DNA from 4 places in the Rossellomorea sp. H136 genome. Region 2 is predicted to be linked to each of the others. Evidence: riboswitches for the same ligand, from Rfam matches in the RefSeq annotation. Region 2 holds a riboswitch; each other region holds the start of a gene.
What was found. A riboswitch is a leader RNA that binds a small molecule or an ion and turns the genes downstream of it on or off. The one in region 2 is predicted to bind S-adenosylmethionine.
Positions count from the first base shown of each region.

Region 1: linked by a shared signal. The riboswitch ahead of ACYH0O_RS13515 (YezD family protein) and the one ahead of metE (5-methyltetrahydropteroyltriglutamate--homocysteine S-methyltransferase) in region 2 are both predicted to bind S-adenosylmethionine.
Region 3: linked by a shared signal. The riboswitch ahead of ACYH0O_RS11160 (methionine biosynthesis PLP-dependent protein) and the one ahead of metE (5-methyltetrahydropteroyltriglutamate--homocysteine S-methyltransferase) in region 2 are both predicted to bind S-adenosylmethionine.
Region 4: linked by a shared signal. The riboswitch ahead of ACYH0O_RS11705 (Fur-regulated basic protein FbpA) and the one ahead of metE (5-methyltetrahydropteroyltriglutamate--homocysteine S-methyltransferase) in region 2 are both predicted to bind S-adenosylmethionine.

Region 1 is NZ_CM166371.1:2,683,763-2,685,962, reverse strand. It holds gene ACYH0O_RS13525 (MaoC family dehydratase N-terminal domain-containing protein) at 1-171, shown strand, start outside; gene ACYH0O_RS13520 (MaoC/PaaZ C-terminal domain-containing protein) at 168-569, shown strand; SAM riboswitch class I at 735-840, shown strand; gene ACYH0O_RS13515 (YezD family protein) at 925-1,080, shown strand; gene ACYH0O_RS13510 (phosphoadenylyl-sulfate reductase) at 1,180-1,878, shown strand; gene ACYH0O_RS13505 (inorganic phosphate transporter) at 1,897-2,200, shown strand, end outside.
Region 2 is NZ_CM166371.1:3,912,238-3,914,437, reverse strand. It holds gene thiC (phosphomethylpyrimidine synthase ThiC) at 1-458, shown strand, start outside; gene ACYH0O_RS19925 (hypothetical protein) at 436-633, shown strand; SAM riboswitch class I at 731-841, shown strand; cobalamin riboswitch at 913-1,097, shown strand; gene metE (5-methyltetrahydropteroyltriglutamate--homocysteine S-methyltransferase) at 1,250-2,200, shown strand, end outside.
Region 3 is NZ_CM166371.1:2,223,218-2,225,417, forward strand. It holds gene ACYH0O_RS11155 (tryptophan--tRNA ligase) at 1-975, shown strand, start outside; SAM riboswitch class I at 1,099-1,208, shown strand; gene ACYH0O_RS11160 (methionine biosynthesis PLP-dependent protein) at 1,301-2,200, shown strand, end outside.
Region 4 is NZ_CM166371.1:2,342,218-2,344,417, reverse strand. It holds gene ACYH0O_RS11710 (protoporphyrinogen oxidase) at 1-756, opposite strand, end outside; SAM riboswitch class I at 993-1,100, shown strand; gene ACYH0O_RS11705 (Fur-regulated basic protein FbpA) at 1,209-1,424, shown strand; gene spoIIP (stage II sporulation protein P) at 1,585-2,200, opposite strand, start outside.

The DNA.
Region 1 (2,200 bases), 1.2 Mb from region 2:
ATTCAGTGTTATACGGAGATAAAAGATTACTATGAGCGGAAAGGATCGGGTGGAACACTTGGCTTTCTTGTAATCGAAGATATCGGTGAAGACTCAGGAGGGAATAGGATTTTCACCTCCGAGGCGATTGTCATTATCACTGAAACGGTCAGAGAGAGGTTGGGAAAATGACTATACTATCATCCATTAATATAGGTGAAACGATTCCCATTGTCGAATTAGCTCCAGTCTCGAGAATCGACTTAATCAAATATGCAGGAGCATCTGGGGATTATAACCCCATTCATACGATCGATGAGGAAGCCCATAAACTGGGTCTTCCAGGAATCATTGCTCATGGTATGTGGACAATGGGCAATGTCACCAGGCTTTTTAGTGATCATTATGAAGAAGGATTTATCAAAGATTACACCGTCCGCTTTAAAGGGATGGTTTTTTTGGACGATGTTATTACATTGATTGCAGAAGTATCAGAAAAACAGGATGATCTCTTACATTTTAAAGTCTTTGCCGTCAATCAGGACCAGAAGAAAGTGATCGAGGGTAAATTGATGTTTCAATTATTTTGAGCATTCATGTGAAAATTGTGTCCTATAGCTTTCATAAAGCGAATAGAAATAAAGAGAATTAATGTTCTGAAAGAAAAAATAAGTCAAAAGACTTAAATCCGATAGAAAAACTCGGGTTGACTTCCCTGAAGAATGTGGTATTATTTAGAATATTAAAATTAATAACTCTTATCCAGAGTGGTGGAGGGATCTGGCCCCGCGAAGCCCAGCAACCTACGTTATGTAAGGTGCTAATTCCAGCAAAATGTGAAGTCATTTTGGAAGATAAGGTATCCTTACCTGAACAACCTTCCAAAATGGAAGGTTGTTTTTTCATTCATGATTTTCTGGATAAGATGAAAATTGGGGGAATCAAGTGACTAAAGAAAATAATCAAGAGGCACAGTATGATGTAGTAGTCGAGAAGATCACTTCGATGTTGAAGACGATGAGTTTTGGATCAATTACCATTGTGGTTCAGGACGGTAAAGTCATTCAATTGGAGAAAAACGAGAAAGTGCGAATTAAATAAGCTGACTAGACAAACTAGAGGCGCATAACACAGATAAGGGAAATCCCTATATCTTGTTATCGCCTCTTTTTGTTTGGATGAGCGGGAAAGGGGTGTATCATGTTAACCTATCAAACTTGGAAAAAACCATCTGTCCAATTTGAAATTGATCCGGTATATAAAGGAGCTGTAAACGTACTTGAGTGGACGTATGATCATTATGGTGAGAGTGTCGTATATGCATGTAGTTTTGGGATAGAAGGGATCGTATTAATCGACCTCTTAACCAAAGTACAACCGGAAGCAACCATAGTATTTCTTGATACAGGTGTTCATTTCAAGCAAACCTACGAAACGATTGAAAAGGTGAAGGAGAAGTATCCTGGTATCACCATTTATATGAAAAAGCCTGAATTAACGCTCCAAGAGCAAGCAGAAACATATGGAGATAGGTTGTGGGAGAGAAATCCGAACCAATGCTGTCAAATTCGAAAGCTCGACCCTTTAAAAGAAACCTTATCCAAAGGAAATGCCTGGATTTCAGGATTAAGAAGGGAGCAATCACCGACAAGGAGTCAGGTTGAATTCATCAATAAGGATGACAAGTTTCAATCGGTTAAGATTTGTCCTTTGATTCACTGGACTTGGAAGGAGATTTGGAGGTATGTCCATAAACATAACCTATCCTATAATCCTCTTCATGATCAGGGGTATCCAAGTATCGGATGCTTCCATTGTACAACTCCAGCCATAGACATCAATGATCTCCGCTCAGGAAGATGGAAAGGAAAAGGGAAAACCGAATGCGGTCTTCATTAAAAGGGGTGACATTCTTTGATTGAAGTAATCGCCCTGATCATAAGTTTGTTTTTCGCTATGAACATTGGTGCCAGTGGAGCGGCAGCATCGATGGGTGTTGCGTATGGTGCAGGAGCCATAAAGAACATCAGGGTTGCATTATGGATCTGCGCAGCCGGTGTCCTGAGCGGGGCGGTATTAGGTGGAGGAGAAGTAGTTAAAACCATAAGTTCAGGGATTATCCCTCAGCATGTACTCTCCATCAAAATCGTGGTCATCATATTGTTATCCGCCACCATTTCCTTGTTTCTGGCGAATGTGATCGGGATCCCGCTGTCTACAA
Region 2 (2,200 bases):
GGGCTGCCATGATTGGCTGGTTTGGAACAGCCATGCTGTGCTATGTAACACCGAAAGAGCATCTGGGATTACCTAATAAAGATGATGTGAGAGAAGGTGTCATTGCTTATAAGATCGCAGCACATGCAGCAGATTTAGCGAAAGGGCATCCAGGGGCACAAATTAGAGATAATGCCGTTTCTAAGGCTCGGTTTGAATTTAGATGGAATGACCAGTTTAATTTATCCATGGATCCTGAGCGTGCAAGAGAGTTTCATGACGAAACTCTTCCTGCTGAGGGGGCAAAAACGGCCCACTTTTGTTCAATGTGTGGACCAAAGTTTTGTTCAATGAGAATTTCACACGATATCAGGGGCATGAAGGCAACCGATCTTGACGATGTCCAAAAGGATATAGAAAGAGGATTGATAGAAAAATCGAAGGAGTTTGTGGAAAATGGATCAAACATCTATCGATAAACCGAGCTGTCATGTACTCAAATTGAAGAATGATATCGTAACACTCAATCAGAGAATCATTCAACTCGAAAAAGAAGTGAAGAGCATTCAGGAAAACTGCAGGCATGTCTTCTATGAGACTGATGTAACAAGGTCTTGTATCAAATGTCATTATGTAGAAAGTACCTATTATTAGAAAAGTGTAAGTTATTGATTAAATTTCTTTTGACAGCTCATATGTACCGTGCTACGATTATTACAAATTTCGAAACAGTAGATGAATATGTATGTAACTCTTATTGAGAGAGGTGGAGGGACTGGCCCTGTGAAACCCGGCAACCATTCAACCGATGTGTTGAAAAGGTGCTAATTCCTGCAAAGCAAATTGCTTTGGAAAATAAGAGAGGATTCTAATAACATGAAACCCTCTCTATGGTAGTTAGAGAGGGTTTTTCGTTTTTATGAAAGAAAAATTTAATAGAAAAATGCAATAGGTGCTGAGTCATGCTCAGCTAAAAGGGAAGACCGGTGAAAATCCGGCACGGTCCCGCCACTGTGATGGGGAGTGACTTATCATTCAACCACTATTTCTGTTGAAATGGGAAGGGATAAGGAACTGTGAACCTAAGTCAGGAGACCTGCCTGTTGTATGCGCTTATGCTCTACGTGGATATAGAGAGGGGTGAGGAATACGTGTTGAGAATACAAGTTGGTCTCAACTCTAGTTAGTGATACGTATGAATCTCTCTTTCATTTGAAAGGGAGATTTTTTTGTTGATGACAATCAAATCAAGATAAGGAGTGAGGAATGAATGAGTAAGGTGATCAGTTCGAATTTAGGATATCCAAGGATCGGTGAAAAGCGTGAATGGAAAAAGACGCTGGAACAATTTTGGGCAGGGAAGATTGAAAAGGATTCCTTCTTAGAGCAAATGGAGGAAATACGAGTCAACCATTTGAAGAAGCAATTAGATCAGGGGATTGATTTAGTTCCGGTTGGAGATTTCAGCCTATATGATCATGTGCTTGATACAGCCGTCATGTTCGGTTTGGTTCCCAAGAGGTTTCATTATAGTGGGGGTAAGGTCTCTCTTGAAACGTATTTTGAAATGGCTAGAGGCTCAAAGGACGCGGTGGCATTAGAAATGACAAAATGGTTTAACACCAACTATCACTATCTCGTTCCTGAACTTGATGGGATCGTACCCCAGTTAGTGGAAAATCGTCCCCTGCATTTTTATAGAGAGGCAAAAGAAAAAACAGGGATAAAAGGGAAACCGGTTATCTTAGGTCCTTTCACTTTTGTGAAATTGTCTAAAGGGTACGAAACCGGGGATTATAAAACCCATGTTGATCAATTTGTCCCTCTTTATGCTGAAGTATTGCGTGAATTACAGGAAGAAGGTGTTGAGTGGGTACAGATGGATGAACCGATATTGTGCACATCCATCGGGGATGAGGAGATAAATCAATTCAAAGAAGTCTATCAAACACTTAAAGAATCCTGCCCCGGGTTAAAGATCATCCTTCAAACCTATTATGATAGTTTGGAAAGGTACCAGCGGGTGTTGACACTCCCGGTAGATGGCATAGGGATAGATTTTGTGTATGATCGAGGAGAAAATTTGGCTGCGCTGAAGAAATTTGGTTTTCCTAAGGATAAATTCTTGGCTGCCGGCATTCTTGATGGCAGGAATATTTGGAGAAGTAATCTTGCGGATACCCATTCACTTCTTTCGTTCATTGCAGGATATGTTCCAAGT
Region 3 (2,200 bases), 1.7 Mb from region 2:
ATTAAACCAACAGGCCGTATTCATTTGGGGAATTATATTGGTGCAATCAAACCGGCATTACAATTGGCAGAGAACCAATCCTACAACACAGCTTATTTTGTAGCGGATTATCATGGTTTAACGAAAATAAATGATCATAATGAAATGAAACAATTATCTTATGGAGTAGCAGCAGCTTGGTTAGCATTAGGCTTGGATCATGAGAGAGCGGTCTTTTACCGTCAATCCGATGTACCTGAAATCTTTGAATTGAGCTGGATCCTGTCTTGTTTTGCACCGAAAGGATTAATGAACAGGGCCCATGCATATAAATCATTGGTCGAAGAAAATGAAAAAAGCGGCAAAGATGTAGATGCTGGGGTCAACATGGGATTATTCACTTATCCAATTTTAATGGCAGCTGATATTTTACTCTTTCAAACCGAGATGGTCCCTGTTGGAAAAGATCAGATACAACATGTTGAAATCGCCCGTGACATAGCTGAAAGCTTTAACAAACAATATGGAGAAATATTTGTCATCCCTGAATATGTCATTCAAGAAGAAACGGCCGTACTCCCGGGACTCGACGGACGTAAGATGAGTAAAAGCTATAACAACACCATTCCATTATTTGAAGAACCAAAAAAGCTTCAAAAATTAATCAATAAAATCAAAACAGATTCTACCCCCCCTGAAGAGCCTAAGGATCCTGACTCCTCCATCATTTTTACGCTATATAATGAATTTGCAACCTCCGATCAAGTTGAAGAAATGAGAAGGAGATTTCAAGAAGGAATAGGGTGGGGAGAAGCGAAAAAAGAGCTATTCCAAGTAATGAATTCTTTTATCGAAGAACCAAGATCGAAATATGAAGAACTGATGGCGAGTCCCCATTTGCTGGATGCAATCTTACAAAATGGAGCAAAAGAAGCACGGGAAAAAACCATTCCATTCATGAAAGAGATTAAAAGGAAAATAGGAATTTATCATTGAAATAGAACAAGGTAGTGAAGCGCAATAGTCATTTTGTTTTTCAGATAATTCATAATTCTCATTGACATTTCTTCTTCTTTGTTATAAGTTATGGGAAAGTTATTTTTCGCAAAATCATATAGTTTCTTATCAAGAGAGGTAGAGGGACTGGCCCGAAGACACCTCAGCAACCAGCCAAAGTTATAGGTATGGTGCTAATTCCAGCAAGTTGATGTCAACTTGGACGATAAGAGGGAGAACGAACGTATAAAACCTTCTTATTTTCATTAAGAAGGTTTTTTTGTTTTTTTCCCTTTTCGTATTCAAGATAGAAAAGGAGAGAAGAATGTTGAAAAAACATATTGATACAATGCTTGTCCAGGCAGGAAATCGGAAAGATCCTGCAACGGGTGCTGTCAGCCTGCCCATCCATTTATCGACTGCCTATGAACATAAGGGGATTGGGCAATCGACAGGCTATGATTACACAAGAACAGGAAATCCAACCCGTGCCACCTTAGAAGACACTCTCACTCAATTGGAGGAAGGGCACAGAGGGTTTGCCTTCAGCTCGGGGATGGCAGCGATTCAGGCAATCCTTAGCTTATATTCCAGCGGGGATGAATTGATTGTTTCGAAAGACCTATACGGCGGGAGCTACCGTTTATTCGTGCAATATGAAGCACAATATAGCATCAAATTTCATTTCGTCGATACCAGTGATGCCGGCTCCATAGAAGAACAAATTTCTAAGAGAACAAAGGCCATTTTTCTTGAAACGCCAACCAATCCATTAATGAATGAAGCAAGTATTTCTGAGGTTGCTGGACTCGCTAAGCGTAACGGATTGCTTTTAATTGTAGATAATACCTTCTACACACCTATTCTGCAGAAGCCACTTACTGAAGGAGCAGACATTGTTATTCACAGCGCTACGAAATACTTAGGGGGACATAATGACGTGCTGGCAGGTGTTGTGATCGTAAACACAGAGGAGTTGGCGGAAAAGATCTACACCATTCAAAATTCAATCGGTGCTGTTCTCGCCCCTTTTGATTGCTGGCTCTTATTAAGAGGGATGAAAACCCTAAGTCTCAGAATGGCTCAGCACGAAAAAAATGCAAGAGAATTAGCGGAGTATCTTGATGTGCATGAATGTGTAACAGATGTTTTATATCCGGGAAAAGGCGGCATGCTTTCCTTTCGTATAGCAAAGGAAGAATGGGTTGCTCCCTTTCTCCAATAC
Region 4 (2,200 bases), 1.6 Mb from region 2:
CTTGTGTAGCTTAGTTGTTTCTACCCCCTTTAAAATTGTCCCACTGAAACATTTTTCTTCTAAACGTTCAATGAGGGTTGATAAACCATTTTTAAACGAGATGAATTTTTTATTGGATGCCCCCTGGAATTTTTGCTTATTTGCAGATAAACCTTTAATGATACTGCCGTAATCATTTTTATATTCAAGTAAGTATGGGAGTGTCGAAGCCATTGTGAGCTTATGCAAATTTCCAGAGTATACCCCTGATAGTACTGGAGCTACCTGCTTCTCAACAAGTTCCTTACCCAGGAATGCTTCTAGAAATTCACCGATGGAACTTTCTTTTGTAAATCGCGTGTTTTCCGTTTCAAAGTCTTTAAGAGCGTCAATCTTCCCTTCCTCTGACACCAGAGTGCTATTTTTAAGAGACTCAACGGACATGGGAATTCCGAAAATCGTGTCTTGGGGAATCTTGTGTAATTCGCCATTTGTGTATATGTATGATGTGCCTGTTTCATTATAGACGAGTTCCTCTTGAAGTTGAAGTTCCTCAACTAAAGACAGAACCCCTTCATTTCGAACTACGATGGAATCTGCTCCTGCTTCCATAATGAATTCGCCTTCTCTTATGGTTCTAATTTTGCCGCCGAGCTGCCGATCTCGCTCGATTAGGATTAACTCGATATCTATTTCTCGTTCCATGGACATTTTTTGAAGATGGTACAGAGCTGTTAATCCCGTAATTCCTCCACCTACGACAACCACTGTCTTCATACGTTTCACTCCAATAATTGCGTTTATGTATACAGATTATCATGTTTTTTGTTGATAAGAAAAAGATTCTGTGTCTGAAATGGTAAAAAATATAGGAATGAAGGTTAGTTCCACATTTATATTCCAGGTTTCAATCCCCCCTTCTATCCTATAATCTTTATCGAACACTTAATTCCCAGTTGACAACTATGAATACTTATATATATAATATAAGAAATCCATGACAACTATATAACCACTTATCCAGAGAGGTATAGGGACTGGCCCGATGATGCCTCAGCAACAGATTCTACATCATAGAACACTGTGCTAATTCCACAAGCATTTCGCTTGGAAGATGAGTTGAAGTTTGATACATAAAGCCTTCTTCTTATCTACTACTAGGAAGAGGGCTCTTTTTAATAAATGAGCCACTTCCTTTATTCGTATACTAATAAGAGGAGTGATCAAAAATGGGGGAAATCCTTCAGGAAGCAATTCATAATCGAAGAAATGAGTTAATAAACAAGTTAATTGTCCACAACATTTTCAAAAAAGGAGACAAACAATTATTCGAATTGACGCTGCAAGAACTTGAGGACGAATACAAATATCTTCAAAAGGAATGCCATCCACATAGCGATGTTGGGTCCATTCATTGGAGAAATTGTGGGAAATTAAGCAGTTAAAAAAGCAGCGATCCAAGGAAGTGGATTGCTGCTTCCTTATTTTATTTGGGGTTTCGTTGGAGGAAGAAAACTAGTTCATATTGTGGCCGTTACGGGAACCTCTCTCCTCGGGAACAAAAAAAAGACGTCCACCACACGGCATACGTCTTATCTCTGTCACTTATTGTGCATTCACCTCTACAGCATCCTTCTGGTGATACTCTGCAAAGATCTCTGCAAAAGCTTCTGTAGAGTTATACAATTCCACTAAATTGTTTTCCACTCCACCAAACTCAAGCAACATGGCTCTCTCGGTTAGGTCCTGATTGTAGACCCCGTTACCTTCAGCTTTTGTTTTGATGAAGACTCCCCGGCTGATGCCAGGATATTTTCCTTCCAGTTTAGCATTCAAATCCTTTGCGATCTTAAGGTTCTTTTCAAAGTTTTTGTTTTCTTTCCCTACGATAAAAAACAAGCGTGCGTAGTTTTTACCGTTAATGGTTTTGGTAGTGATGTTTCGTGGCTGTGAATCCCGATGGATATCAATCAGGTATGTTAAGTCATCGTTTTGGGCGATGGCTTCTTGTACTAGCCCCCTTGATAACTGATAGGATTCAAAATATGTCCATGACTTGTCTTTGAGTGCTTTGTTTACATCTGTCTTATCCTGAACCGCTCCAATACCCCGTGCTTCAAGCTCTTGTTTTAATTTGGATCCGACAGCAATGACGTTCACCTTTTCGTTAGTACTCGCTGGATCTTTCGAATCGTTATTCTTAATCAGCGGGCTAAACGCT